DNA from 2 places in the Cellulosimicrobium sp. JZ28 genome. Region 1 is predicted to be linked to the other one. Evidence: predicted binding sites of a transcription regulator. Region 1 holds the regulator's gene; the other holds the start of a gene.

Region 1 (11,663 bases):
GCCGGGCCGCGGCGACGGCGTGCGGTCGGCGGGGCCGTGGCCCGACGGCGTCCGCTCCCGCCCCGGGGCCCGCGTCGCCGCGGTGCCCTGGCGCGCGCCGCCCTGCCCTGCGCCCTGCGAGCGCGTGAGCCCGGAGACCACGGCGCGCGCCGCGTCGGTCAGAAGTCCCAGCCATCGGTTGCGTGCCACGCGCGCACCCTACCGGGCGGACGCGCGTCCGCCCGGCTGCCCGGACGGTGCACGTCACCCGGCCAGGACGGCGTCCACCTCGCGCAGGAAGTCGTCGAGGTCGCCGGGGTCGCGCGACGTGACGAGCGTGTACCCCTCGTCGTCGCGCACGACGGACCGGTCGACCCAGGCGCCGCCCGCGTTGAGCACGTCCGTCTCGAGCGACGCGTAGCTCGTGAGGGTCTTGCCCTCGACGGCGGCCGCCTCGACGAGCGCCCACGGGCCGTGGCAGATCGCCGCGACCGGCTTGCCGGCGGCGGTGAACGCGCGCACGAGGCTCACGGCGTCGTCCTGGAGGCGCAGCGCGTCGGCGTTGATCGTCCCGCCCGGCACGAGCAGCAGGTCGTACTCGGCGGGGTCGGCGTCGGAGTGCGTGAGGTTCGGGGTGACGGTGCGACCGGGGTCCTTGTCGCCCACGAGGGTCTGCACGTCGTCGGCGGACGTGGCCGCGACGTCGACCTCCACCCCCTCGCCGCGCAGGTGCTCGAGCGGGACCACGAGCTCGTCCTGCTCGACGCCGTAGTTGGTCACGATCGCCAGCACGCGGCGCCCCTCGGGGCGGCCGGAGGTGCGGTGCTCGGTGTCCTGGGCCATGAGCGCTCCTCTCGTCGCCGGTCGGCCCGGTGCGGCCGGCCGGTCCTCCACGCTAGGTCGGCTCGCGGTGCCCCGCAGGGCGGGCGGGTGCCCGACGCCGGACGTGGGACAATGGTCGTTCCCGCCCGCCCGAGAGCGACCGTCGGCGCGCCGCCCCGAGCGCGCGGCCCCGACCCGCACGCCACTCCCAGGAGCGCACCCGCGTTGTCCCCGATCCCCAGTGCCCAGCTGAGCACCCGCATCCAGCCCGCGGCCACGCCGCCCGAGCTGATCCGGAACTTCTGCATCATCGCGCACATCGACCACGGCAAGTCGACCCTGGCCGACCGCATGCTGCAGCTCACCGGTGTCGTCGAGCCGCGCGCCATGCGCGCGCAGTACCTCGACCGCATGGACATCGAGCGCGAGCGCGGCATCACGATCAAGTCGCAGGCGGTCCGCATGCCGTGGGCCGTCGTGGCGGACGGCGTGGAGACGCCGCACGCGCTCAACATGATCGACACCCCGGGGCACGTCGACTTCACGTACGAGGTCTCGCGGTCGCTCGCGGCGTGCGAGGGCGCGGTGCTGCTCGTCGACGCGGCGCAGGGCATCGAGGCGCAGACCCTCGCGAACCTGTACCTCGCGATGGAGAACGAGCTCGAGATCATCCCCGTGCTCAACAAGATCGACCTCCCGGCGGCCCAGCCCGAGAAGTACGCGGAGGAGCTCGCGAACCTCGTGGGCGGCGACCCGGACGACGTGCTCAAGGTCTCCGGCAAGACGGGCGCCGGCGTCGAGGCGCTGCTCGACCGCATCGTCGAGCGCGTGCCCGCGCCGGTCGGCGACGCCGACGCCCCCGCGCGCGCCATGATCTTCGACTCGGTCTACGACACCTACCGCGGCGTCGTGACGTACGTGCGCGTCGTCGACGGCAACCTCAACCCGCGCGAGCGCATCGTCATGATGTCGACGCGCGCGACGCACGAGCTGCTCGAGATCGGCGTCATCTCGCCCGAGCCGATCGTCACGAAGGGCCTCGGCGTCGGGGAGGTCGGCTACCTCATCACGGGCGTGAAGGACGTGCGCCAGTCGAAGGTCGGCGACACGGTGACGAACGCGGCCAAGCCCGCCGCGGACGCGCTCGGCGGCTACTCGGACCCGAAGCCCATGGTCTTCTCGGGCCTGTACCCGATCGACGGGACCGACTACCCGGTCCTGCGCGACGCGCTCGACAAGCTCAAGCTCAACGACGCCGCGCTCAACTACGAGCCGGAGACGTCGGTCGCGCTCGGCTTCGGCTTCCGCGTCGGGTTCCTCGGCCTGCTGCACCTGGAGATCGTGCGCGAGCGCCTCGAGCGCGAGTTCGACCTCGACCTCATCTCGACCGCGCCGAACGTCGTCTACGACGTGACGCTCGAGGACGGGACGCTCGTCAACGTGACGAACCCGTCGGAGTTCCCGGGCGGCAAGATCAAGCAGGTCAGCGAGCCGGTCGTGCGCGCGACGATCCTCGCGCCGAGCGAGTTCGTGGGCACCGTGATGGGGCTGTGCAACGACCGCCGCGGCCAGATGCTCGGCATGGACTACCTGTCCGAGGACCGCGTCGAGCTGCGCTTCACGCTCCCGCTCGCCGAGATCGTGTTCGACTTCTTCGACCAGCTCAAGTCCCGCACGCGCGGCTACGCCTCGCTCGACTACGAGCCGTCGGGCGACCAGGTCGCCGACCTCGTCAAGGTCGACATCCTGCTCCAGGGCGAGCAGGTGGACGCGTTCAGCGCGATCGTGCACAAGGACAAGGCGTACGACTACGGCGTCATGATGACGGCGAAGCTCAAGGAGATCATCCCGCGCCAGCAGTTCGAGGTGCCGATCCAGGCGGCCGTCGGTGCGCGCGTCATCGCGCGCGAGACGGTGCGCGCGATGCGCAAGGACGTCCTCGCGAAGTGCTACGGCGGTGACATCAGCCGCAAGCGCAAGCTGCTCGAGAAGCAGAAGGAGGGCAAGAAGCGCATGAAGAACATCGGGTCGGTCGAGGTCCCGAAGGACGCCTTCATCGCCGCGCTCTCCTCCGACGCCGCGGGCGGCAAGGACGCCAAGGACAAGTCGAAGAAGTGAGCCCGGCGCTGCCCGAGGGCGAGCCGGTCCCGCCCGACGGCTCGCTGCCCTCCTGGGTCGCGAGCGGCGCGGGCGGCACCGTGCCCGCGACCCGCGGGTTCGGGGTCTACCTGCACGTCCCGTTCTGCTCGGTGCGGTGCGGGTACTGCGACTTCAACACGTACACGGCGTCCGAGCTCGGCGGGGGCGCGAGCCAGGCCTCGTACGCGAGCACGGCGCTGCGCGAGATCGACCTCGCCGCGCGCGTGCTGCACGACGCCGGGCTGCCCGAGCGGCCCGTGTCGACCGTCTTCGTCGGCGGCGGCACGCCCACGCTCCTGCCTGCCGGGGACCTCGTCCGCCTGCTCGGCGGCGTGCGCGACGCGTGGGGGCTCGCACCCGACGCCGAGGTGACGACGGAGGCGAACCCGGACTCGGTGACGCCCGAGTCGCTCGCCGAGCTCGCGGCCGCCGGGTTCACGCGCGTGTCGTTCGGCATGCAGTCCGCCGTGCCGCACGTGCTCGCGACGCTCGAGCGCACGCACGACCCGCGCCGCATCCCGGACGTCGTGCGCTGGGCGCGCGACGCCGGCCTCCAGGTCTCGCTCGACCTCATCTACGGCACGCCGGGGGAGAGCCTCGACGACTGGCGAGCGAGCCTCGAGGCTGCGCTCGCGACCGGCGTCGACCACGTGTCCGCGTACGCGCTCGTCGTGGAGGCGGGGACGAAGATGGCCGCCCAGGTGCGGCGCGGGGAGGTCGCGCTCCCGAGCGAGGACGACCAGGCCACGAAGTACGAGCTCGCCGACGAGCTGCTCACGGCGGCCGGCCTCACCTGGTACGAGGTGAGCAACTGGGCCCGTACCGAGGCCGACCGCTGCCGCCACAACCTCGCGTACTGGCGCGGCGACGACTGGTGGGGGATCGGGCCCGGTGCGCACTCCTACGTCGCGGCGACCGGCGCCGCGCCTGCAGGGGCGTCGCCCGAGGACGCCCGCGTCGGCGTGCGGTGGTGGAACGTCAAGCACCCGCGCCGGTACGCGGCGCTGCTCGAGGCGGGCACGAGCCCCGCGGCGGGGCGCGAGCTCCTCACGCGCACGGAGGGCCGGCTCGAGCAGGCGATGCTCGGCGTGCGGCTGCGCGAGGGTCTCGACCTCGCGGTCCTCTCCCCGGCGGGACGCCACGCCGTCGCCGGGCTCGTCGCGAACGGGCTGCTCGACGGCCGCGCAGCGGTCGCCGGTCGTGCCGTGCTCACCCTGCGGGGGCGGCTGCTCGCGGACACGGTCGTCCGGACGATCACGGACGAGTGACGTCGGCCCGGGTCCACCGCGACCCGGGCGCGCCCCGCGGGGACGAGGCCCCTCGGCGGCACCATCCTGCCCGCCGCCGTGCGACGGCCGCGGTGCTCGCCGCGCGGTCCGGGCCGGGAACCGCCAAGGTGGACCCAGCACGTCGACGGAGCGTGCAGCCCGCAGCACGTGACGACGAGGAACGAGGTGCACGATGACCGACCCCACGAACCCGGGCGGCGAGCCGCCCCGCGACGACGAGCACACCCCCGCCGACGGCGCGGGCGGCCCGCGACCGGACGCCACGCCACCGTCCGGTCCCGGACCCGACCGGCCCGACGCCGCCCCGTCCGGCGGCGACGTCCCGCCCGCCTCGCCGTACGGCCCGGGCGGGGGAGCGCCGCACGACCCGGCCGCACCGCCGTCGGGCCCGCCCGCGTACGGGGCACCGGGTGCCTACGGCGCGCCGACCGGTGCGCCGGACGGCGCGGCCGGGGGACCGGCGACGCCCCCGCCGGGCGCGTACCCGCCCCCGTCCGGTGCGTACCCGCCGCCCGCCGGCGGATACCCGCCCCCCGCCGGGGGGTACCCGCCGCCGCCCGGGTCGTACCCGGGCGCCGCCGGAGGGTACGGGGGCCAGCCCGGCTACTCGGGCCCGGCGTTCGGCGTCGGCGACGCGATCTCCTACGGGTGGCGCCGCGTCACGTCGAACCTGGGGCCGTGGATCCTCGTCGCGCTGATCTTCCTCGCCGTCAACATTGCGTGGAGCTGGATCACGGGCGGGTTCGACCAGTTCCAGGACCAGTTCGACTACTCCGACACGAACTTCGCCGCGCTGAGCGGAATCACGTTCACCAGTGTCGTGCTGGGGCTCGTCGGCACCGTCATCGGCTACCTCATCACCGCGTTCTTCACGCGCGGCGCGCTCGACGAGGCGGACGGGCGCCGGCCGGACGTCGCGGCGTTCTTCCGCATCGGCAACGTCGTCAACGTGCTCCTCGCTGCTCTGATCGTCGGCGTCCTGTCGTACATCGGGCTGTTCCTGTGCGTCCTGCCCGGCCTCGCGGTGCTGCTGTTCTCGGCGTTCGTGTACTACGTCGCGCTCGACCAGGGCGTCGACGCGATCACGGCGATCCGCACGAGCTTCTCGCTCGTCGCGAAGAACTTCGGGCAGGTGTTCCTGCTCCTGCTCGCCCTCGTCGGGATCAACATCCTCGGCGCGATCCCGTGCGGTCTCGGGCTCTTCGTGACGATCCCGCTGAGCTACGTCGCCGTCGGCTACGCCTACCGCCGTCTCACGGGCGGCGTGCCGGCCGCCTGAGACCCGGCCGACGCTGTCGCCGCGCCCCGGTACCGCCCGTCGGTGCCGGGGCGCGGTGCGTCTCGAGCGCGGTACCTCACGCGCGGGGTGCGTCCCGCGCGCCCGCGACCGGTCAGGGCGCGGTGACGAAGTCGATGAGCTCCTCGACGCGCCCGAGCAGCGACGGCTCCAGGTCGGCGTACGTGCGCACCGTGCCGAGGATGCGCTGCCACGCGCGGCCGACGTCCTCCGCGCTCTCCGCCGGCCAGCCGAGCTCGCGCAGGATCCCGCGCTTCCACTCGGTGCCGCGCTCGATCACGGGCCACCGCTCGAGGCCGATCCGGGCCGGCTTCACCGCCTGCCAGACGTCGACGTACGGGTGCCCGAGCACGAGCACCGTGCCCGCGGGCGAGCGCCGCAGCGCCTCGTCGGCGATCCGCCGCTCCTTGCTGCCGGGCACGAGGTGGTCCACGAGCACGCCCACGCGACGCTGCGGCGTCGGGCCGAAGTCGGCGAGCGCCGCCGCGAGGTCGTCGACGCCGTGCAGCGGCTCGACGACGACCCCCTCCACGCGCAGGTCGTCGCCCCACACCTTCTCGACGAGCTCGGCGTCGTGCTTGCCCTCGACCCAGATGCGGCTCCCGCGCGCGACGCGCGCCCGCTGCCCGACGACGGCCCGCGAGCCCGAGGCCGTGCGCGTCGGCGCGGCGGGGGCGCGGGAGGTGACGGGCGGGGTGAGCTCGACGGGCGCGCCGTCGACCCAGAAGCCCGGCCCGAGCGGGAACGTGCGGGTCCGGCCCGCGCGGTCCTCGAGCACGACGACGTGCATCCCGCCCGACTTCTCGACCCGGACGACGGCCCCGACCCACCCGGTCTGCACCTCCTCGACGACGAGGCCGCGCTCCGCGGGCTGCGGGCGCGACACGGGCCGCGCGCGGTGGTGGGTGGGGGCGGGCGTGCCGCCGAGGACGTCGGAGCCGTAGCGGTCGAAGGACACGGCGTCACCCTAGGCCAGCGTCCGCCGCTCACCACCGAGATCGCCCCGTGCGTCGCGGGATCGGCCGCCCGCGGGAAGGTCCCGGGCGCCCGGCCCGGCCGCGCGCGGCGGCTCCCGGCGCGCGCGCCCCCGGGGCGGGGTGGTACCACGGACCGATGAGCCAGGAGCGCGCGGAGCCGGACCCGAACCGCTGGCGCGTGCTGCCGGTCTGCCTCGCGGTGGGCTTCATCACGACGCTCGACGTGTCGATCGTCAACGTGGCCCTGCCGTCGATCGAGTCGTCGCTCGACGCGGGCCCGACCCAGCTCCAGCTCGTCGTCGCCGGCTACACGCTCGCGTTCGGGCTCGCGCTGGTGCCCGCCGGGCGGCTGGGCGACGCGGGCGCACGACGCCCGCTCTTCATCGCGGGCCTCCTGGGCTTCGCGCTCATGAGCCTCGCGTCCGGGCTCGCGCCGACCGACACGTGGCTCGGCGTCGCGCGCCTGCTCCAGGGCGTGAGCGCGGGCGTCCTCAACCCCCAGGTCGTCGGCCTCATCCAGCAGCAGTTCCGCGGGTACGAGCGCGGGCGCGCGTTCGGCATGTTCGGGGCGACGATCGGCGTCTCGACGGCGCTCGGGCCCCTGCTGGGCGGGCTCATCATCGCCGCGGCGGGACCGGAGACGGGGTGGCGGTGGGTGTTCCTCGTGAACATCCCCGTCGTCGCCGTGCTCCTGCCCTTCGCGTGGCGCCTCGTGCCCGGGCCGCCACGCACCGGCTCGGGCGCGGCGCGCGGGCCGCGCCGGCTGGACCTCGTCGGGCTGGGCCTGCTCGGCGCCGCGACCCTCGGCGTGATGATGCCGTTCGTCACGACGACCGGCCGCGGCGACGACGCGTCGCGCTGGTGGTGGCTCGTGCCGGCCGCGGCCGCCGTGGTGGCCGCCGTCGGCTGGGAGCGGCGCTACCAGCGGCGCACGGGCGAGGCCGTGCTCGACCCCCAGGTCGTGGGGCTCGGGTCCTTCCGCAACGGCGCGCTGCTCGGCCTCGCGTACTTCGCCGGGTTCACGGGCATCTTCCTCGTCGTCACGCTCTACCTCCAGGACGAGCTGGGGTACACGCCGCTCCAGGCGGGGCTCGTCGGCACGCCGTTCGCGGTCGCGTCGGGCGTGTCGGCGTGGTTCTCGGGCCGCTGGGTCGCGCGCTGGGGCCGCGAGCTCGTCGTGGGCGGCGTCGTGCTCGTGCTCGTCGGGGTGGTCGCGGCGGAGGTCGTCGTGCGCGCGCTCGGGGACGACCCGGGCGCCGTCGGCCCGGCGCTCGCGGTCGCGCTGCTCGTCGCGGGCGCGGGCAGCGGCACGGTCATCGCGCCGAACCAGACGCTCACGCTGTCCGAGGTGCCGGTGAGCCGGGCCGGGGTGGCGGGCAGCATGCTGCAGCTCGGTCAGCGCATCGGGTCGGCCGTCGGGATCTCCGTGGTCCTGTCCGTCTACTACGGCGGGCTCGCGAGCGGCGACTCGGCCGCGGACGCGACCGGGCGCGCGCTCCTGGTGACGATCGGCCTCGTCGCGGTCGCGCTCGTCGTCGGCCTCCTCGACCTGCGTTCGCGACGAGCGGAGGACCGCCGGACGGGCCGCGCGGACGCGTAGGATTGGCACTCGGAGGTCGAGAGTGCCGACGCCCGCACGCCCGCCCGGGCGGCGACGGTGCGGCACGCGGGAGGTGGACGTGAGCGAGGAGCGCCGGCTCGAGGTGCTGCGGGCCATCGTCGAGGACTACGTCCTCACGCGCGAGCCCGTGGGGTCGCGCGTGCTCACCGAGCGCCACAGCCTCGGCGTCTCGCCCGCCACGATCCGCAACGACATGGCGGCCCTCGAGGACGCCGGGTACATCGCGCAGCCGCACACGTCCGCGGGCCGGATCCCGACGGACAAGGGCTACCGGCTCTTCGTGGACCGCCTCTCGGGCGTCAAGCCGCTGTCCGCGCCGGAGAAGCGCGCCATCGAGACCTTCCTGTCCGAGGGCGTGGACCTCGACGACGTCATCGCGCGCGCCGGGCGCCTTCTCGCCCAGCTCACCGGCCAGGTCGCCGTCGTGCAGTACCCCTCGCTGAGCCGGTCGGGCCTGCGCCACCTCGAGCTCGTGCCCGTCGGCGAGTCGCGCCTCCTCGTCGTCATCATCACGGACACGGGCCGCGTCGAGCAGCGCACGCTCGAGGTCGCGAGCCTGCCGGACGAGGGGACCCTCGTCGAGGTGCGCGCACGGCTCAACGCCGCGGCCGCGGGCAAGCGCCTCACGGACCTCGCGCCCGGTCTCGCCGCCGTGACCGAGAGCTTCCACCCCGACGACGCCCCGCTCGTCCGCGCGGTGGGCGACCTCGTCGCCCAGACGCTCGCAGAGGAGAGCGAGGAGCGCCTCGTCCTCGCGGGCACGGCGAACCTCGCGCGCGCGGGCATGCGGTTCGAGCACGCGCTGCGCCCCGTCCTCGAGGCGCTCGAGGAGCAGGTCGTCCTGCTCGGGCTGCTCACCGAGATGGCCGCCGAGTCGGGCGTGAGCGTCCGGATCGGTCGCGAGACCCAGCTCGAGGGCCTCGCGGAGACCTCCGTCGTGACGACCGGTTACGGTAACGACGGTGACACGGTCGCGCTCGTCGGCTCGATCGGGCCGACCCGCATGGACTACCCCGGCACCATCGCGGCGGTGCGCGCGGTCGCGCGCTACCTGTCACGGGTGCTCGGCACGTGAGCCCCGCGGTCTCCCCGCCCGCGGCGGGCCCGCTCGACGACCACCCCCGACCCCTCCCGACCGGCCCCGCGCCGGCCTCACGACCCGCACCAGCAGAGAGTGACGTGTGAGCGACTACTACGAGATCCTCGGCGTGGCCCGTGACGCCAGCCAGGACCAGATCAAGAAGGCGTACCGCAAGCTCGCGCGCGAGCTGCACCCGGACGTCGCGGGCGAGGAGGCGGGCGACCGCTTCAAGGACGTCGCGCGCGCCTACGAGGTGCTGTCCAACCCGGAGAAGCGCCAGCAGTACGACCTCGGCGTCGACCCCAGCGCCCCCGGCGGCGGGGGCGGCGGCCCCATGGGCGGCGGGTTCGGCTTCCAGGACATCTTCGAGACGTTCTTCGGCGGCGCCCAGGCGCAGCAGGGCCCGATCCCGCGCGCCCGCCGCGGCCAGGACGCTCTCGTGCGGCTCGACATCGACCTCTCCGAGGCGACGTTCGGCGCGCAGCGCGAGCTCCAGGTCGACACGGCGGTCGTGTGCGGCACGTGCGGCGGCACCTGCTGCCGCCCGGGCACCTCGCCCCGCACGTGCGAGGTGTGCCACGGGCGCGGCACGGTCCAGCGCGTCGCGCGCTCGTTCCTCGGCCAGGTCATGACGAGCGCGCCGTGCGCCGCGTGCCAGGGCTTCGGCACCGTCATCCCCGAGCCGTGCGCGGAGTGCTCGGGCGAGGGCCGCGTGCGCAGCCGCCGCAGCATCACGGTCAACGTCCCGGCGGGCGTCGACACGGGCACGCGCATCAAGCTCACCGCGCAGGGCGAGGTCGGCCCGGCCGGCGGCCCCGCGGGCGACCTGTACGTCGAGATCCGCGAGCGCAACCACGACACGTTCGTGCGCCGCGGCGACGACCTGCACTGCACCCTCCAGGTGCCGATGACGGCGGCCGCCCTCGGCACCGTGCTCGAGCTGGAGACGCTCGACGGGCTCCAGGAGATCGACCTGCGCCCCGGCACGCAGCCGAACCAGATCGTCACGCTGAAGAACCTCGGCGTCGGGCACCTGCACGGCAGCGGGCGCGGCGACCTCAACGTCCACATCGAGGTCCAGGTGCCCACTGCCCTCGACCCCGAGCAGGAGCAGCTCCTGCGCTCGCTCGCCGCGCTGCGCGGCGAGGAGCGGCCCGAGCCCCGGCTCGCCGCCGCGCACCCGGGCGTGTTCTCGCGCCTGCGCGACAAGCTCTCCGGCCGCTGAGCGGGGCGCGCGCATGAGTGCTCCGGTGTTCCTCGCCGAGACGGGGACCGACGGCGTCGCGCCCGGCGACCGCTACGTGCTCGACGGCGCGGAGGGCCGGCACGCGGGCGTCGTGCAGCGGCGCGGCGCAGGGGAGCGCGTCGACGTCGTCGACGGCGACGGGCTCCGGCTGCGGTGCGTCGTCGAGCACGCCGAGTCGGGCCGCGTGACGCTCCTCGTGCAGGAGGTGGACCGCGAGCCGGCGCCGGACGTCGTCGTGACGCTCGTCCAGGCGCTCGCCAAGGGTGACCGCGACGAGATGGCGATCGAGGCGGCGACGGAGATCGGCGTCGACGCGGTCGTGCCGTGGCAGGCGGAGCGCTCCGTCGTCGTGTGGCGCGGCGAGCGCGCGGCGAAGTCCCGCGCGCGGTGGCTCGCGACGGTCCGCACGGCGACCAAGCAGGCCCGGCGCGCGCGCCTGCCTCGCGTCGAGGTCGCGCTCGACTCGCGCGGCCTCGCGGCGCGGGTCGTCGACGTCGTCGCGGCAGGCGGTCGGGCGATCGTCCTGCACGAGGAGGCGACGACGCCGCTCGCCGACGTCGGGCTGCCCGCCGGTCCGGCCACGGACGGCGCGCCCGCACCCGAGGTGCTCGTCGTCGTCGGCCCGGAGGGCGGGATCTCCGACCGCGAGCTCGCCGACCTCACGGAGGCCGGCGCGGTCGCGGCGCGGCTGGGGCCCCACGTGCTGCGCACGTCGACCGCCGGACCGGTGGCCGTGGCGCTGCTCGCCGAGCGGCTCGGCCGCTGGGGCGTGGCCGGGACGCGTGGTCTAGCCTCGGGGTCATGACGAGCACCGACCTGCGCACCGACCCGGACTGCCTCTTCTGCCGCATCGTCGCGGGGGAGGTGCCGGCCGACGTCGTGGCGACCAGCGAGCGCTCGATCGCGTTCCGCGACATCGACCCGCAGGCGCCCGTGCACGTGCTCGTGGTGCCGCGCGACCACCACGGCGACATCGCCCAGCTCGCGGCGGCGGACCCGGAGCTGCTCGGCGACGTCGTCGCGCTGGCGGACGAGGTGGCGGGCGACCTGGCCGACGGCCAGTTCCGGCTCATCTTCAACTCGGGGCCGCGCGCCGGCCAGAGCGTGTTCCACGTGCACGGCCACGTCATCGCGGGCGCCGAGCTCGGCTGGTCGCCCGCCTGAGCCCTGCGCGAAAGCGCGTGTGACGCCCGGCCGCGCTCGGTACGATGG
Region 2 (18,145 bases), 710 kb from region 1:
TCGGCTACTTCGTCGACATCACGGCGACGGTGGCGGGGCGCGCGCAGGAGCGTGCCCGCCGGGACATCACCGCGGCCGCCGAGGGCCGCGGCCCGATCGAGCAGGCGAAGGGCATCCTCATCGCCACGCACGGCGTGAGCGCGGACGAGGCGTTCGCCCGCCTCAAGCAGGTCTCGAACGACAAGAACGTCCGCCTGCGCGAGCTCGCGTCCGTCGTCGTCGACGAGGCGGGACGCGCCGGCGGGGACTGCGCCGAGCGCATCGACGCGATCCTGCGGTAGGCCGCGCAGGCGAGAAGAGCCCCGCACCCCGGACCGGGGTGCGGGGCTCTCGCGCGTGCGGACTCGCTCGGGTCGGCCCGGGTCGACTAGGCCGACGCGGGCGTCGGGGCGGGCGCGCTGCCCGGCGTCGACGGCGTCGGCGCGGTCCCGGTGCTCCCGCCGCCCGTGCCCGTCTCCGCCTCGGACTCGGTACCGCCCCCGGTGCCCCCGGCGCCTCCGGCCCCCTCGCCCGGGCCCGGCGAGGGCGTCGGGGCGGGTTGTTCCGGCGTCGTCGGGTCGGGGGTGGGGTCCACGGTCGGCTCCGGGGTGGGCGCGGGCGTCGTGGACGGCTCGTCGGACGGCGTGGTCGACGGCGACGGGCTCGGGCCCGGCGTCGGGACGGTCGCGGGGTCCTGCGAGGGTGTGCTGGGCGCCGGCGTCGTCGGGTCCTCGGTGCTCGGGGTCCGCTGGTGGCTGATCGTCGTGCCCGACCCCTCGACGCCGCGGACGGCGTCCGCGAGGGGCTTGCCGAGGACGAGCTCGACGACGAGGACCACGCCCATCACGGCGACGAACAGGGCGAGCGCCGTCACGGTGAGCACGCGGCCGCGCCCGTACCGGTCGATGAGCCGCAGCCAGCGGTTCTGGCCACCCTCGGAGCTGTCCGCCCCGTCCGCCTCGGCCGCCTCGCCGTCGGCCCCTGCCGAGCCGACGGCGGTGGCCACCGCCGTCTCGACGGTGTCCGCCCGCGCGTCGGGCTCGACGGCCCCGCGGGGCACCGACGCGACCACCGTGGTGGTGCGGGTACGCGTGGTGCCCGTGCCCGCGGTGGCCTGCACGACCTTGCCGACGACGGGTACGAGCTGCTCGCGCGTCTTCTGGATCGAGCGCGTGTAGACGTAGTTCGCGACGACGGTCAGCGCGCTGGCGACGCCGGCGCCGATGATCGTCCCGGCGGTCCCGAAGTAGGACAGGAGCACGGTGGTGCTCACCGCGGCGAGCGCGCTCGCGACGACCTGGGTGAGCGAGAGGCGGGCCGGGGCCTCACGCTCCTTCTCGGGAGCCGGCTCCGCGGTGGTGCGTCCCGCGGGGTGTCCGGCGTCGGGGCCGGGCTCGTCGCGCGGGACGCGCGGGGCGTCGCGGTCGAGGCGGGGGTTCTCGGAGGGCGTGGTCACGTGGTGCTGGTTTCCGGTCGTCGGCGGGCTGGTCCGCCCGCCGCCACCGGCCGTGACGGCCGCGCGCCAGGGACCGGCGTCGGGCCACGGGCGTCCTTCCACGGTAGGACGTCCGTGTGGACCTCGCTCACGGGGGCCGTGCCCGGCCCTCAGAGGAACCGGGAAGATCCTGTGACGCCGCCGGTCAGGGCGTCGGACGCCGCACCCGCCGCGTCGCAGGGCGCTCCTGCGCGCCGGACGGCGGGGGAGGGCCGTATCCTGCCGAGGGTCGTCGTGACCGTGCGGTGGCCGCCCGGCAGAGCGTGATGTGATACGCACCACACGCCGAGACGGCGGCCCGGTGGCCCGGGATCCGCGGAATGCCGCGCCTCCTCGTGGACGCCCGTCCAGGTCGTTCTCAGGCGTTTGTGCGGCTCGCCGGGTGGTCGTGCGTCCAGCGCCCGGGCCGTGTTGACGCCTGGGCTGCGCGCCGTGCAAGATAGTTCTCGACAGCGCGCATCGCCTGCCCCCTGCGCGGTGCGCGCTGTTTCACACTTCTCCGGGAGAACATCTCGGAATTGCTCGAAAACGACGGCCTCGGAACGCGAATTCTCGTGATCCGGGGCCGTTCGTCGTTCTCGCTGCGACCCGCGCCCGGGTGCGGTCGTCGCCCGGCGCCGTGCGGCGCAGCGGGTCGCGTCCTCCCCGGCGCGCCGCGTCGAGCGGCGCGGGGCGGACGGTTAGCGTCGGAGGGTGAATGCCGCAGCCCGCACCAGCTCAGCCGCCCGGAGCGTGGCCGATCCTGCTCGGCTGCCCTCCACCCCTCCCGGCGGGACCGACCGGCCCGACGCCGAGGCCGGCGACGTGACGTCGTCGCGCCCCGTGCTCGTGCCCGAGCCCACGACGTCCGACCTCGTCGAGGAGGCGGTCGCCCGCTGGCGCGCCGGGCTCGTCGAGCTCGCCGGAGGCTCGTCGCTCGCCGACGTCTCCCTCCTCGGCGACGCCGTCGTCGACCTCACCGCCGCGCACCCGTCCGGCATCGCCCAGCTCTTCGCGGGGCGGCCGACCCGGTTGTCCAACCTCTTCCGGGAGGGGGGCTCCCTGCCCGCCGCCCGCCGGCGGGCGCGCGCCGTCGTCGTGCGGGCCGCCGAGCACGCGCAGCGCTACGGCGTCGCCCCGACGTACCTCGCGATCGGCGTGGCGACCTGGACCCAGAGCCCGACGGCGCCCCTCGCCGAGGACGACGTCGCGGCGCTCGCCCGCGTCGCCGGCCGCGCGCCCACGGTGGTGCCGGCCGACGGCGACGCGAGCGGCCCGGCGGACGTCGAGCCCGCGGTGACGGCCCCCGGCGCCGCGGACGCGCCGCTCGTGCGCCCCGGCGACCCCTCCGACGGCGTGCCAGGCCCCGAGGAGGAGCCCGCGCCGCGCACGGTGCGCGCGCCCGTCCTGCTGCGCCCGCTGACCGTCACGCCGAGGGGCGACGGCGAGACGGACTACGAGCTCACGCTCGAGCCCACCGCCGAGATCAACCCGCTCCTCGCGCGCACGCTCCGGGCGCACGGCGCGCTCCTCGACCCCGTGACGCTGGCACGGTCCACGTTCACCGGCGCGGGCTTCGACCCGGGCGACGCGACCCGGCGGATCGCGGCCCTCGGGCAGGCGGTCCTCGACGACTTCGACCTCACCCACCGCGTCCTCGTCGGGACGTTCGTGCACCCGGGCCAGGTGCTCGTCGACGACCTCGACGAACTCGCGCCCGCGCTCGAGCGGCACGAGGTCGTCGCCGCGCTCGCCGGGGACGAGCGGTCCGCCGCCGCGCTGCGGGCCGACCTCCCGGCACCGCGCGTCGGCGATGCCGACCCCGTGCTCGAGCGCGGCGCGGGCGACCTCGACCCGTCCCAGCGGCACGTCGTCGACGTCCTCGCGACCGGCTCGCACCTGTTCGTCGACGCCCCCACCGGGTCCGACGTCGCGGGCACGCTCGCCGCCGTCGTCGCGGAGGCCGCGGCGTCGGGACGCCACGTCCTCTACGTGCCGGGCCACCGCCGCGCCGCCGACGCGCTCCTCGCCCGTCTCGACGCGCTGGGCCTCGACGGGCTCGCGCTCGACGTCGCCCCCGAGCCGACGTGGCGCGAGACCGCCTCGCACCGGCTGCTCGCCGCGATGGCGACCGAGCCGGAGCCGGTCGAGGACGACGACCTCGTGCGCACGCGCGACGCCCTGCTCGGTGCACGCGCCCGGCTCGCGGGGTACATCGAGGCGCTGCACCTCGTGCGCGACCCGTGGGGCGTGTCGGCGTACGACGCGCTCCAGGCCCTCGCGCGGCTCACCGCCGAGCGTCCGGCGCCGGACACGCGGGTGCGGCTCACGACCGAGGTCGTGCTCGCCGTCGGGCCGCAGCGCGAGCGGGTCGCCGCAGAGCTGCGCGAGGCCGCGATGCTCGGTGCCTTCACCGCCCGCGCGACGTCGACCCCCTGGTACGGCGCGGCGCTCACCACGCCGCAGGAGGCGCACGACGCCCTCGTGCGCGTGGAGCGGCTGCGCGCCCACACGCTGCCGCAGCTGCGCGCGCAGGTCGAGCAGGTCGCGGAGCGTACCGGGCTCACGACCGCGACGACGCTCCGCCAGTGGGGCGACCAGCTCACCATGCTCGGCGGGATGCGGGGCACGCTCGACGTGTTCCAGCCGCTCATCTTCGAGCGCACCGCGCAGGACATGGTGGAGGCGACCGCGTCGAAGCAGTGGCGCGAGCAGCACGGGATCGAGATGGGATGGTTCGCGCGTCGCCGGCTGCGTCGTCAGGCGCGCGACATGGTGCGGCCGGGCGTCCGCGTGCCCGACCTGCACGCCGCGCTCGTCGAGGTGCAGGCGCAGCGCGCCGTCTGGCAGGAGCAGTGCCCCCGTGGCGGCTGGCCCGTGCTGCCCGAAGGGCTGTCGGCCATCGAGGACACGCACGAGGCCGTCCGCATCGACGCCGAGGAGCTGGAGCCGGTGCTCGCGGGCACGCCCGCGGGCGGCGGGCTGCTCGACATGCCGCTCGACGCGCTCGCCGCCCGCCTCGACGCGCTCGCGGAGGACGCCGCCGCGCTCGACGCGCTCCCGGCGCGGACCGCGATCCAGCACCGGCTCACCGACCTCGGCCTCGGCGAGCTCCTCACCGACCTCGCGGCACGCCGCGTCGAGGCGGACGAGGTGGGCCCCGAGCTGGAGCTCGCCTGGTGGAGCTCGGTGTTCGAGCAGATCCTCGCGCAGGACCAGGCGCTCGCCGGGCAGGACGGCGCGGGCCTCGACGCGCTCGCGCGCCGGTTCCGCGAGCTCGACCGCGCGCACGTCGCGTCCCTCGCGGCGCCCGTCCGGGCGGCGGTCCGCGACCACCTCGGGACCGCGATGCGCGAGCACCGCGACGAGGCGGAGGCCCTCTTCACCGAGCTGCTCGAGGGCCGGCTCGTGAGCCTGCGCGAGACGGCGGAGCAGCACCCCGCCGTGCTACGCCGGCTGCGCCCCGTGCTCGTCGCCACCCCGACGCTCGTCCCGCACCTCGTGCCGGCGACCCGCACCGTCGACCTCGTGGTGCTCGACGCGATCGAGCACACGCCCGTCGAGCTCGTGCTGTCGGCGCTCGCGCGCGGGCGCCAGGTCGTCGCCGTCGGCGACCCGCGGGCGGCGTCCACGGACACCGTCCGCGAGCTCGCCGAGCTCCTGCCCACCGTCGCGCTGCTCGCCGACGGCTCGCGACGCGACCCGTTCGTCACCACGTTCCTCGCCGAGCACGGCTACGCGGGCGTCCTGCGCCCGTCGCCGCTGCCGCGCGCGGAGGTCCTCGTCCAGCTCGACGTCGTCGACGGCGCCGGGATGCCCGACACGGCGTCCGGCGCGGTCGAGAGCACGCAGGCCGAGGTCGACCGCGTCGTCGAGGTCGCGATCGAGCACGCGCTCACCCGGCCGGACGAGTCCCTCGCGATCGTCACCGTCACGCCCCTGCACGCCGACCGCATCCGCGACGCGCTCCTCGTCGAGGTCCGGCAGAACCCGGCGCTCGCCGGGTTCTTCTCCGGCGCCCGCGGGGAGCCGGTCGTCGTCGCGGACGTCTCCGGCGTCGCCGGGCTCGTGCGCGACACGATCGTGCTGTCCGTCGGCTTCGGGAAGACCCCGCACGGCCGCGTGCTGCACCGGTTCGGCATCCTCAACACCCCGGGCGCCGAGGCCATGCTGCTCGACGCCGTCGGGGCGACGCGCCGGCGTCTCCACGTCGTCTCGTGCTTCACGGCGGGCGACCTCGACCCCGAGCGACTGCGCGGCGCGGGTGCCCGGCTGCTCGCCGAGGTGCTCGACCTGGCCGAGCAGCGCAGCGGCGCCGCCGACCAGGTCACGCTGGGCAACGGCGTCGACCTCGGCGGCAGCCCCGACCGGCTCGTGCTGGACCTCGCCGAGCGGCTCTGGCGCGCGGGGCTCGTCGTCGAGACCGACTACGGCATCGGCGACGGCGACCGCATCCCGCTCGTCGTCGGCCACCCGGACCTGCCCGGCGAGCTCCTCGTCGCCGTGCTCACCGACGACGCGGCCTACGTCGCCGAGCGCAGCGTCCGCGTGCGCGACCGGCAGGTCGCCGAGCGGCTCGAGCGCATCGGCTGGACGGTCGCGCAGGTCTGGTCCGCCGCCGCGTTCCTCGACCCCGCCAAGGAGGCCGAGCGCATCCGGCGGGTCGTGCAGGCCGTGCGCGACGCGCGGCTCCCGGAGACGGGCGGCGTCGCGCAGACGGGCGGGGGCGACCGGATCGTCGTCGTGCCGGTGATCGACGACGACGAGCAGCACGGCGACGAGGACCTGTAGCCCGCCGGTGGGACCATGGGACGCGTGAGCACGACCGCCGACCCGAGCCCCGACCCGCGGAACCTGCCCGACGACGCGCGCGACCGTCCCGAGCCCGAGCCCGAGCCCGAGCCGGAGCCCGAGACCGGGCGCCGTCGGCGTCCGCGGCGGGCCGTGCGGCGGGGGACCGAGAGCACGGTGGTGCCCGGCACGAGCGCCGACGAGCGGGCCGAGGGCTGGGGCGACGAGTCAGCCCCCCGCCGCGGCGCGCCGGGCGAGAACGACGACCGCCTGCTGGGCGACGTGCCGCCCCACTACGGGCGCCACTGACGGCTCGCCGGGCGACCGGCTGAGCGGCGTCAGAGGTGCTGCGGGGGCGTCGGCCCGCCGGGCGCCGCGCCGGGGCCGCTGCCGGCCTGGGCGGCGAGGAGGTCGCGGATCTCCTGGAGCACGCGCACGTCCTCGGCCGGTGCCTCGGGCTCGGGCTCCTCGTCCTTCTTGCGTCGCTCCGCGAGCTTGTTCATCGGCAGGACGATGACGAAGTAGAGGGCGACGGCGATGATGAGGAACTGGAGGATCGCGTTGAGGACCCCGCCGACGGAGATGACCGAGGGCGGGATGTCCTTCGCCGCGTCTCCCGCGCGCAGCGTGATGTCCCACAGGCCCGTGAGGTCGGGTTTGCCGAAGATCGCCCCGATGAGGGGGTTGATGAAGTCCTCGACGATCGCCGTGACGACGCCGGAGAACGCGGCCCCGATGACGACGCCGACCGCCAGGTCTATCGCGTTGCCGCGGAGCACGAACTCCTTGAACCCTTGGAACACGCCCTTCATGTGCTGCTTCCCTCTCCTGTCGACGGGCACGCGTGGCGGCGGCGCCACCAGACGTGCACGCGCGATCCTGCCAACGGGCGCGGCGAGCGGCAACGGCTTCGCCCGGCGGGTCGGCGGTCTCGTGGTGTCGTCACGGGACCAGGACGGCCGTGACGGGGGCGTGCCCGGTCCGTGCCGCCAGCCGGACGGCCTCCTCGGGGAGCACCGCGACGAGCGTCACGACGTCGGGGCCCGACCCGCCGCTGCCGAGCAGGCCGCCGCCGTCGTCGGGCTCGGGCGCCGGCACGACGACCGCGGCGCGGGCCAGGTACGGGTCGTCCGGGGGAGCGGCCCCCGTCTCCGCGGGTTCCGTGGGCGCCGGGGCGAGCGCGGGGTCGCCCGCGGCCAGCAGGTCGACGCGGTCGCCCGGCCCGAGGAGCGCGGCGACTCCCGGGTCGAGCCGGACGGGCGCGACCACGGTCCCGTCGGGCGCCCCGGCGGCGAGCTCTCCTCCGGCGACGAGGCCGTCCTGGAGGAGCGTGCCCTCCGGCAGGGCGACGGTCGCGCGGCGTCCGACGACGTCGTCGGCCCGGACCGGTGCCCCGGCGGGCAGGAGGGAGGCCGGGACGTGGTCCACCCGCACGTCGGGTGCCGCGAGCGTGGTGCCGGGCGGCACCGCGCGGGCCGTCACGACGGCGGGAACCGTCGGCGGAGGCGGGGGCCGCAGCGCACCGACGACGACCGACGCGGCGAGCCCGCAGCACAACGCGGCGACCACGAACCGGGACCGCCACCACAGGCCGTGCAGCAGCCGCCGCCGGGCGGCGGCGGCGCGGCCGGGGTGGGCTGACGGGCCGGGCGGGCAGGAGGAGCGAGGCATGGCGCGACGGTAGCCGCGCGCGGCGAGCCGGTGGCCGCGGTGCGCGGCGGTCTGTGGACGACGCGGCGCGCGGCCCGCGCACCGTGAGCCGGCCGACCCGCTGTGGTCGGTCGCGCACCGGTGCGGCGCCGACGCCGGAGCCGGGGCGCGTCAGGGGCGAGCGACCCGGCGGCGCCGCGTCAGGTCAGGACGACGCGGCAGAGCTGCTCGACGCGCCGCCCGAGCTCGTGCCGCCCGACGAGGACGACCCCGCCGACGACGACGAGGACGACGCGCTGGACGTCGAGGCGGCGGGCGCCGTCGACGTCTTCCCGCCGGACCGCGAGTCCGTGCGGTAGAAGCCGGAGCCCTTGAACGTCACGCCCACGGAGGAGAACACCTTGCGCAGGCGGCCCGAGCACTCGGGGCACACCGTGAGGGCGTCGTCGCTGAACGACTGGTGGATGTCGAAGGCGTGACCGCAGGCGGTGCAGGTGTAGGCGTAGGTGGGCACGGGTTCTCCTCGTTCACGAGACGGCCGTCGAGGCGGCCACCGGCGGGTCGGGATCGGGACGGTCTCGGCCTGGTCGACGGTGTCAACACCGCCTGGCACTCGAAACTTCCGAGTGCTAATCATACGCGGACCGGCGCCCGGGCAGGGCCGGGGTAGTCTCGCATCCGTGTCTGCGCACGAACCCGCCGAGGCCCCCGCCGGTGACCCCGCCACCGGTGCCGACCCCGCGACCCCGGGCGAGGCCGCGGCCCCGCCGCGGCGCCGTCGCCGGTCCACGCGCCGGCGCGTCCTGATCGGCGTGGCGGCGCTGCTCGTCGTCGCGCTCGTCGCGGGTGCCGCGTTCGTCGTGGTCACCGTCCGGCGCCCGCTCCCGCAGGCGTCCGGCGAGATCTCCGTGCCCGGCCTCGGCAGCGAGGTGACCGTGCTGCGCGACGCCCAGGGCGTGCCGCAGATCTACGCCGACACCCCCGAGGACCTCTTCCGCGCCCAGGGCTACGTCCAGGCGCAGGACCGCTTCTTCGAGATGGACTACCGCCGGCACGTCACGTCGGGGCGGCTCGCCGAGCTCGTCGGCGACAACCCGGACGCCATCGCCGCCGACACCGTGACGCGCACGTTCGGCTGGCGCCAGGTCGCGGAGGAGGAGTGGGACGTCGTCTCCCCGGAGACGAAGGCGTACCTCCAGGCGTACGCGGAGGGCGTGAACGCCTACCTGGAGGACCGCAGCCCGTCGGAGATCGCGCTCGAGTACACGGTGCTGGGGCTGCAGGTCGACGTCGCCGAGCCCGAGCCCTGGGACCCGGTCGACTCGCTCGCGTGGCTCAAGGCGATGGCCTGGGACCTGCGCGGCAACTACGACGACGAGCTCGACCGCGCGCTGGCCTACGGCACGCTCCAGGACACGGCGCGCGTCGCGGAGCTGTTCCCCGCCTACCCGTCCGAGCTCAACGCGCCGATCCTCGACCCCGGCGAGCTCGAGAACCCGCAGGAGGTCGCCCTCGACCTGGGCCCGCAGGCCCGCGCCGAGTACGGCTCCGACCACCTCCAGGCCGCGCTCGAGGCCGCGGACCGCGCGCTCGGCGCCGTCCCCGTGCTCATCGGGCGCGGCGAGGGCACCGGCTCGAACTCGTGGGTCGTCTCCGGCGAGCACACGGCGACGGGCAAGCCGATCCTCGCGAACGACCCGCACCTCGCCCTCGGGGCGCCCGGCATCTGGGCGCAGGTGGGGCTGCACTGCAACGAGGTCTCCCCGGCGTGCGGGTTCGACGTCGCGGGCTTCTCGTTCGCCGGCTTCCCCGGCGTGGTCATCGGGCACAACGCCCAGCTCGCCTGGGGCCTGACGAACATGGGCGCCGACGTCACCGACTTCTTCGTCGAGCGCGTGCGCGACGACACGTACCTGCGCGGCGACGAGTGGGTCCCGCTGGAGACCCGCACCGAGACGCTGCGCGTCGCCGGGGGCGACGACATCGAGATCGAGGTCCGCTCGACGCTCCACGGGCCGATCGTCTCCGAGGCGATCCCGGCGACGGACGCGGCCGTCGACACGCCCGCGCTGGACACGCGGCTGGGGGAGTACGCTGTCGCGCTCCAGTGGACCGCGCTCGAGCCGGGCCGCACCGCCGACGCCGTCTTCGCGTTCAACCTCGCGCAGGACGCCGAGGACATGCAGGCGGCCGCCGCGCTCTTCGAGGTGCCGGCCCAGAACATCGTCTTCGCGACCGCGGACGGCCACATCGGCTACCAGGCGCCCGGGAAGATCCCCGTGCGCCAGGCGGTCCCCGACGCCGAGGTGCCCTCCGACGGCACGTGGCCGCGCGACGGCTCCGACGAGCGCTACGACTGGCAGGGCTACGTCCCCAGCGAGGAGATGCCGCGCGTCGTGGACCCGGCCGAGGGCTTCATCGTGGCCGCCAACCAGGCCGTGCTGCCGGACGGCGTCGCGCCGTTCCTCACGACCGACTGGGACTACGGGTACCGCTCGCAGCGCATCCGCCAGCTCCTGGAGGCCGAGATCTCGGCCGGGCGCACCGTGGACGTCGACACGATGAACGAGGTCCAGGTCGACGACCGCAGCCCGTACGCCGAGGTGCTCGTGCAGCCCCTGCTCGAGCAGGAGATCGACGACGACTTCGCGGCCGAGGGCCAGCAGCTCCTCGCGGACTGGGACTACCGGACCGACACCGACTCCGCCGCGGCGGCGTACTTCGCGGCCGTGTGGCGGAACCTGCTCCAGCTCACGTTCTGGGACGACCTGCCCGAGTCGGCGCGCCCGGGTGGCGGCAGCCGTTGGCTCGCCGTCGTGCAGAACCTCCTGGAGAACCCGACCGACCCGTTCTGGGACGACCGCCAGACCGTCAGCGTCGTCGAGACGCGCGACGAGGTGCTCACTCAGGCGCTCGTCTCCGCGCGCCTCGACCTCACCGTCGAGCAGAGCAAGCAGCCGTCGGACTGGGCCTGGGGCAAGATCCACGTGCTCGCCCTCAAGCACCCCGTGCTGGGCGGCGAGTCGATCCCGGGACCGGTGCGGGACTACGTCAACCCCACCCCGGTCGGCATGCCGGGTGGCTCGTCGATCGTCAACGCGACCGCGTGGGACGCCGCGTCCGGGTCGTTCGACGTGACGGCCGGGCCGTCGATGCGCATGGTCGTCGACCTCGGCGACCTCGACCGCTCGACGTGGGTGACCGTCACGGGCACCTCCGGGCACCCGGCGTCGAAGCACTACGCGGACCAGCTGAAGACGTGGTCCCGCGGGGAGACGTACGCGTGGCCGTTCTCCACCGAGGCGGTCGCCGAGGCGAGCAAGGACGAGCTCACCCTCGTGCCGTAGCGGAGCCGCCGGCGCGACCGCCCCGTGCGCGGGCGCGGTGGCGGACGGCGCGGGAGCGGACGGCGCGGCCTGCTACGGCAGCCAGCGCCAGCCGAGGGGCGTCGCGACGGCGTCGACCGTGCGGTCGTGCGGCTCGACCGGCAGCGGTCGGTCGCTCGCGTCGTAGACCTCCTCCGGGAACACGACGGCCACGACCTTGGTGCCGGGGCGCACGTGCTCGAGCGCGCGGTCGTACCACCCGCCGCCCTGGCCGAGCCGGACGCCGCGCGAGTCGACGGCGAGCGCGGGCGCGACGACGACGTCGGCCTCGGCGATCGCTTCCGGACCCAGGGTGGGGGTGCCGGGCTCGGGCGGCCGCCCGGGCGCGCGGACCTGCAGGTCGGCGGGGCCGTCGTAGACGGCCCAGTCCCGCTGGAGCCCCGCGCCGAGCACGGGGAGCAGCAGGCGGACGCCGCGCGCGGCGAGGCGCTCGAGCATCGCCGACGTGCCGGGTTCACCCGGGCGCGCGGCGTAGGTCGCGACGCACGTGGCGGCGGCGACCTCGGGGATGGTCTCGACGACGTCGGCGATGGCGGCGTCCGCTTCCTTGCGGAGCCGCTCCGACCGCGCCTGACGGTGGGTGCGGATGGCCTTGCGGAGGATCTCCTTCGCGTCCTCGGCTTCGATGCTTCCGTGCAGGGGGTATGGCTGGACCGGGCCACTCATGTCCCTATTGTCACCCGGCGCGCGCGTCCGCGCCGACGCCGCGCGGGTGACCTTCGGCCCCGGAGGCCCGGAGCGGGTTCCGCGGACGCGTCCAGGGTGCCTATGATCGGAGGGAGCCAGTAGTTCGGACTCCTGACAAATGGGTCGCCGTCCGACAGAGGTGCCGACAGTGAGGACGCCATGACCGCGACGACCGCGAACCCCACCGAGACCACCCCGCGAGGGGGCGCCCACCCGAGGACCGGTCGTGCCGCCGTCGTGCTCGCCGCGGGCCATGACGACGCGTCGCGCGAGCTCCTGTCGCGACCCTTGGGTGACGCGACGGTCGTCGAGCTGGCGGTCGCGAACGTCCGCCGCGTCGTCGACGCGGGCCGCATCGTCGTGGTCGTGTCGCCCGACGACCCGACCGTGCGCGAGCTGCTCGGCGAGGACGTCGTCTACGTGGAGCAGGAGTCGCCGCTCGGCACGGGCGACGCGGTCCTCGCGGCGCGCGAGGCGATCGCGTCGGTGCTCGGGCCGGGCGTCGACGAGCCGGTCCTCGTCGCCTACGCGGACACGCCGCTGCTGCGCTCCGAGTCGCTGCTCGGGCTGCTGACGCGCCACACCCTCACGGGCGCGGACCTGTCGCTGCTCTCCGCCGTCGTGGACGACCCGGACGGCTACGGGCGCGTCGTCCGCGCCGGGGGCGAGATCACGGCGATCCTCGAGTCGTCCGAGGTCGCGGACGCCGCGCCCGAGCCGCGCACCGAGATCAACGTGGGTGCGTACGTCGCGGCGCCCCGCCTGCTGTTCGGCGAGCTGGAGCGCATGGCGGCCGACGGCGAGCACCGGCTCACCGAGCTCGCGCGCCGCGTCATCGGGGCGGGCAAGCGCATCTCGTCGTACCGCATCGTCGACGTGGACGAGGTCCGCGGCATCAACACCCCGGACGAGCTCGCCCAGGCGGCGGACATCGTCCTCAAGCGCCTGTTCGTGCCGAAGAAGAACACGGACACGAAGATCGTGTTCGGCACCGGCGGCTGGCGCGCGGTCATCGGCGAGGGCTACACGCTCGCCAACGTGCGCCGGCTGTGCCAGGCCATCGCGAACGAGACGATCCGCCGCGGGCTGGACGGGAAGGGCGTCGTGATCGGCGGCGACCGCCGCTTCCTCTCGCGCGAGTCGGCCATCGCCGCGGCCGAGGTCTTCGCGGGCAACAACATCGCGGTGACCCTCCTGCCCGACGACGTCCCGACCCCGCTCGTGACCTTCGCCGCGCCCTACCTCGGGGCGGCCTACGGCATCATCGTCACCTCGAGCCACAACCCGCCCGAGTGGAACGGCATGAAGGTGTTCCGCCAGGACGGCTCGCTCCCGCTCGACGACGAGACGGACCGCTACCAGGACGAGGCGAACGCGCTGTCGGTCGACGACGTCATCACGCTCGACATCGACGTGGCCCGCCGCACGGGCGTCGTCGTCGACCGGTCGCTCACGGACCCGTACGTCGACGCGATCGAGCGGATCATCGACGTCGAGGCCGTGCGCGGCTCGGACCTGCAGGTCGTCGTGGACCCGATGTACGGCACGAGCCAGCTCACGCTCGGCACCATCCTGTCCGACATGCGCGTGCGGTCGGAGTTCATCCACGCGGCGCACAACCCGCTGTTCGGGGGCGTCGCGCCGGCACCGGACCTCCAGCGCCTCAGCACGCTCGTGACGATGATCCAGCAGGGCGGCGGCCGCTACGACCTCGGCATGGCGACGGACGGCGACTCGGACCGTATCGGGATCGTCGACGAGACGGGCGAGTACATCTCGACGAACGACCTGCTCCTCCTCCTGTACTGGTACCTGCACGAGGTCCGCGGGGAGAAGGGCGGCGTGGTGCGCAACCTCGCGACGACGCACCTGCTCGACCGGCTCGCGGCGCACTTCGGCGAGGAGTCGCGCGAGGTCAGGGTCGGGTTCAAGCACGTCACCGCGGGCATGGCGGAGATCGGCGCCGTGCTCGGCGGCGAGTCGTCCGGTGGCCTGACGATCCGCGGCTGGATCCTCGGCAAGGACGGCATCTTCGCGTGCGCCCTCGTGGCCGAGATGCTGGCGCGCACGGGCAAGCGGATCTCCGAGCTGCGCGCGATGCTCTACGAGATCACCGGCCGCCTGTACACGCTCGAGGCGGGCGTGCCGGCCACCCCGGAGATGCGCGTCGAGGTGCCGCGCCGGCTCGAGGCGCAGCCCCTCACGCACGTCGGGCCGTACCCGGTCGTCTCGGTCTCCCACCTGGACGGCACCAAGATCCTCCTCGAGAACGACAACTGGGCGCTCCTGCGGTTCTCCGGGACCGAGCCCGTCCTGCGCATGTTCGTCGAGGCGGACACCCCCGAGAAGGCCGCCGAGCTCCTCGAGTGGCTGCAGGGGTTCGTCACCGCCGGCGTCTGACGCCCGCGCCCCCACCCGGCACCCCCGCCGCACCCAGCCCCCAGCCCCACCCCAGGACAGGAACCAGAGCAACGATGCGCTACGGCCACTTCGACACCGCGCACGACGAGTACGTCGTCGAGCGCCCCGACGTCCCCGTCTCGTGGACGAACTACCTCGGCACCCGGGACATGTGCACGGTCCTGTCGCACCACGGCGGCGGGTACTCGTACTACAAGAGCTCGCAGTACGGGCGCATCTCGCGCTTCCGCCAGAACGGGGTGCCGCTCGACCGCCCCGGTCACTACGTCTACCTGCGCGACGACGCGGACGGCGACTACTGGTCGGTGTCCTGGCAGCCGGTCGGCAAGCCGTTCGTCGGGCCGGACGAGGAGCTCGACCCGGCCGGCGGCGCGGGGCGCTGGACCACGCGCCACGGCCTGAGCTACACGACCTTCCGCTCCGAGTACAAGGGCATCGACGCCGAGCAGACGGTCTTCATCCCGCTCGACGACGACGTCGAGCTGTGGGACGTGCGCGTCACCAACACGACGGACGAGGTGCGCGAGCTCACCGTCGGGTCGTACGTGGAGTTCTCGTTCCACACGATCACGATCGACAACCAGAACCTGCAGATGTCGCTCTACGCGTCCGGCTCCTCGTACGAGGACGGGATCATCGAGTACGACTTCTACTACGAGCCCTGGACGTACCACTACTTCGCGTCGAGCGAGACGCCGTCGTCGTACGACTCGCTGCGCGACAGCTTCATCGGCCCGTACCGCACCGAGAGCAACCCGCTCGCGATCGAGCGGGGCGAGGGCTCGAACGCGAGCGCGACGACGCAGAACCACTGCGGCGCGCTGCTGCACAAGGTGACGCTCGCGCCGGGCGAGACCAAGCGCCTCGTCTTCATGCTCGGCTACGGCTCGCGCGACGCGGCCGGTCGCGCGATCCAGGCGAAGTACTCGGACGTCGCGGCCGTCGACCACGAGCGCGAGCGGCTGCGCGACTACTGGCGCGCCAAGCAGGACAAGCTGCGCATCCGCACGCCCCACGAGGGCATGAACACGATGATCAACGCGTGGACGCTGCTCCAGGCGGAGACGTGCGTCGTGTGGTCGCGGTTCGCGTCGTTCGTCGAGGTGGGCGGGCGCGCCGGGCTCGGCTACCGGGACACGGCGCAGGACGTCATGAGCGTCATCCACTCGAACCCGACGAAGACGCGGCAGCGCATCGTCGAGCTCCTGCGGGCCCAGACCGAGGCCGGCTACGGCCTGCACCTGTTCGACCCCAAGGCGTTCGACCCCGACGCGGAGAAGCTGCCCGACGTCCCGTCGCCGACGATCGTCCCGACGGTCGACCCGAAGGACCTCATCCACGGCCTCGAGGACACGTGCTCCGACGACCACCTGTGGCTCGTGCCGTCGGTCGTGGAGTACGTCAAGGAGACGGGCGACCGCGCGTTCCTCGACCTGGAGATCCCGTTCGCCGAGGGCACGCCCGCGACCGTCTACGACCACCTCGTCCGCGCGCTCGAGTTCTCCGCCGAGCAGGTGGGCCAGAACGGCGTCGCGCTCGGCATGCGCGCCGACTGGAACGACTGCCTCAACCTCGGCGGCGGCGAGACGTCGCTCGTGACCTTCCTCCACGCGTGGGCGATCGGCGCGTTCCTCGAGGTCGCGGAGCCGCTCGCGGCGGCGGGCGACGAGCGCGCCGAGGCGGACGTCGTCCGGTTCACGGCGGAGCGCGAGCGCATCGCGAAGGTCGCGGACGCGCAGCTCTGGGACGGGCGCTGGTGGATCCGCGGCTACACGCGCGACGGCGTGAAGATCGGCTCGGCGCAGAACGACGAGGGCAAGATCTTCCTCGAGCACCAGGCCTGGCCCGTCATCGCGGGCATCACGAGCCAGGAGCGCGGCGAGGCGTCGATGGACGCGGTGCGCGAGCTCCTCGGTTCCGAGTACGGCAACCACCTCAACTGGCCGGCGTTCACGAAGGTCGACGACACGGTCGGCTTCGTGACGCGCGTGTACCCGGGCATCAAGGAGAACGCCGCGATCTTCTCCCACCCGAACGCGTGGCCGATCATCGCCGAGGCGATGCTGGGCCGCGGCGACGAGGCGGTGCAGTTCTACGACGCGATCCTGCCTTACCACCAGAACGACAACATCGAGGTCCGCGGGGCGGAGCCCTACGCGTACGTCCAGTTCCTCTACGGCCGCGACCACGAGTGGTTCGGCAAGGCGCAGAACCCGTGGCTCACGGGCACGGCCGGCTGGATGTACACCGCCGTGACCAAGTACGTGCTCGGCGTCCGCCTCGCGCTCGACGGCCTGGTCGTCGACCCGTCGATCCCGAAGGACTGGGACGGGTTCGAGGTGCGTCGCGAGTGGCGCGGCGCCGTCTACGACATCGAGGTCCGCAACCCGGACCACGTGTCGAAGGGCGTGCGCTCGGTGACGGTCGACGGCGTCGAGCACGACCCGGCGACCCCGATCCCGGCGCTGCCCGCGGGCACGGAGGCGAAGGTCGTCGTCACGCTGGGCTGAGGACGGGGCTGAGCAGGGGTCTGAGCACGGGGACACCACCGGGTGCCCGCGTCACCGGTCGGTGGCGCGCGGGCGCCCGGTGGTGTCACCCTGTGCACCGAGGGCCGGGCGCACCGCCGGTCCTCGTCGCCAAGCCCACCGACAGGCCGAGGACGGTACACCGCCGCATGACCCACAAGATCGCGCGCGGCTGGACCGTCGCCAAGCCGTGGCCCGTGACGCTGCGGGACGACACCCTGGGCGGGTCCGTGGTCCTGCGTCCGCTGCGGCGCCGGGATGCGAACGCCTGGATGCGGCTGCGCGCGCGCAACGCGGACTGGCTGGAGCGGTGGGAGGGCACGTCGCCGCGCCCCGGCACGCCGGGCGGGCCCCCGACGTTCGCGGAGTACGTCCGGGTCCTGTCGGCCCAGGCGCGCGCCGGGTCCTCGCTGCCGTTCGCCGTCGAGCTGGACGGCGAGCTCGTCGGCCAGCTCACCGTGTCGTCCATCACGTACGGGTCGCTGTGCGGTGCAAGCATCGGCTACTGGGTGAGCGAGCACGTCGCGGGCCGTGGCGTCATCCCGACCGCCGTCGCGATGGCCACGGACTACTGCTTCACGATCCTCGGCCTGCACCGGATCGAGATCAACATCCGCCCGGAGAACGGCCCGAGCCTGCGCGTCGTGGAGAAGCTGGGGCTGCGCGACGAGGGGGTCCGCGAGCGGTACCTGCACATCCAGGGGGAGTGGCGCGACCACCGGACGTTCGCCGTCACGAGCGAGGAGGTCCCGGACGGCCTCCTCGCGCGCTGGCAGGCGACACGCCGCGAGAGCATCTGAGCCGCCCGACACGCCGGGGCGCGTGCGGAGCGTGGCCGCGGGCCTCGCCTACGGTCGTGATGTGGAATCGGCCTCGGGGATCGTCGCGCTCGCGGTGTTCCTGCTGTGGGTCGGCTTCTACGTCCCGCACCGGGTGCGTCACCGGCAGCAGCTGCTGGACGCGCGCACGGACGACCGCTTCTCCGGCTCCCTGCGCGTCCTGGCCGTCGCCGGCCCGGGCGGCGGGGGGTTCGACCGCTGGGACGCCCGGCTCGACGGCGTCACGACCGTCGCGGCGATCGCCTCCGGTCCCGCCGGAGCCGGAGGGCGCCCCCTGCTCGGGGCAGCCGGGACGCAGAGCCGGTCCGAGGGCCGGACGCACGACGAGGAGGGAACGCACGCCATGGGGAGCACCGTCAGCGCGTCACCCTCGCGCGGGGCACCGCCGCG

The links. Region 1 encodes HrcA, which represses chaperone genes, less so after heat shock. Its sites were predicted from a motif close to TTNGCACTCGNNNNNNNCGAGTGCNAA; they were not measured.
Positions count from the first base shown of each region.
Region 2: the regulator HrcA is predicted to act here: its motif matches at 8,501-8,527, upstream of BJP59_RS13445 (FmdB family zinc ribbon protein).

Region 1 is NZ_CP017660.1:2,289,971-2,301,633, reverse strand. It holds gene BJP59_RS10530 (type 1 glutamine amidotransferase domain-containing protein) at 244-822, opposite strand; gene lepA (translation elongation factor 4) at 1,027-2,919, shown strand; gene hemW (radical SAM family heme chaperone HemW) at 2,916-4,208, shown strand; gene BJP59_RS10515 (hypothetical protein) at 4,402-5,508, shown strand; gene BJP59_RS10510 (DUF3097 domain-containing protein) at 5,621-6,484, opposite strand; gene BJP59_RS10505 (MFS transporter) at 6,640-8,103, shown strand; gene hrcA (heat-inducible transcriptional repressor HrcA) at 8,183-9,199, shown strand; gene dnaJ (molecular chaperone DnaJ) at 9,306-10,430, shown strand; gene BJP59_RS10490 (16S rRNA (uracil(1498)-N(3))-methyltransferase) at 10,444-11,256, shown strand; gene BJP59_RS10485 (HIT domain-containing protein) at 11,253-11,615, shown strand.
Region 2 is NZ_CP017660.1:3,000,974-3,019,118, reverse strand. It holds gene BJP59_RS13475 (PAS and ANTAR domain-containing protein) at 1-281, shown strand, start outside; gene BJP59_RS13470 (hypothetical protein) at 368-1,435, opposite strand; gene BJP59_RS13465 (hypothetical protein) at 2,207-6,244, shown strand; gene BJP59_RS13460 (hypothetical protein) at 6,269-6,553, shown strand; gene mscL (large conductance mechanosensitive channel protein MscL) at 6,583-7,056, opposite strand; gene BJP59_RS13450 (SAF domain-containing protein) at 7,187-7,915, opposite strand; gene BJP59_RS13445 (FmdB family zinc ribbon protein) at 8,100-8,408, opposite strand; gene BJP59_RS13440 (penicillin acylase family protein) at 8,698-11,241, shown strand; gene BJP59_RS13435 (5-formyltetrahydrofolate cyclo-ligase) at 11,314-11,946, opposite strand; gene BJP59_RS13430 (NTP transferase domain-containing protein) at 12,127-14,367, shown strand; gene BJP59_RS13425 (GH36-type glycosyl hydrolase domain-containing protein) at 14,442-16,898, shown strand; gene BJP59_RS13420 (GNAT family N-acetyltransferase) at 17,066-17,716, shown strand; gene BJP59_RS13415 (hypothetical protein) at 17,778-18,145, shown strand, end outside.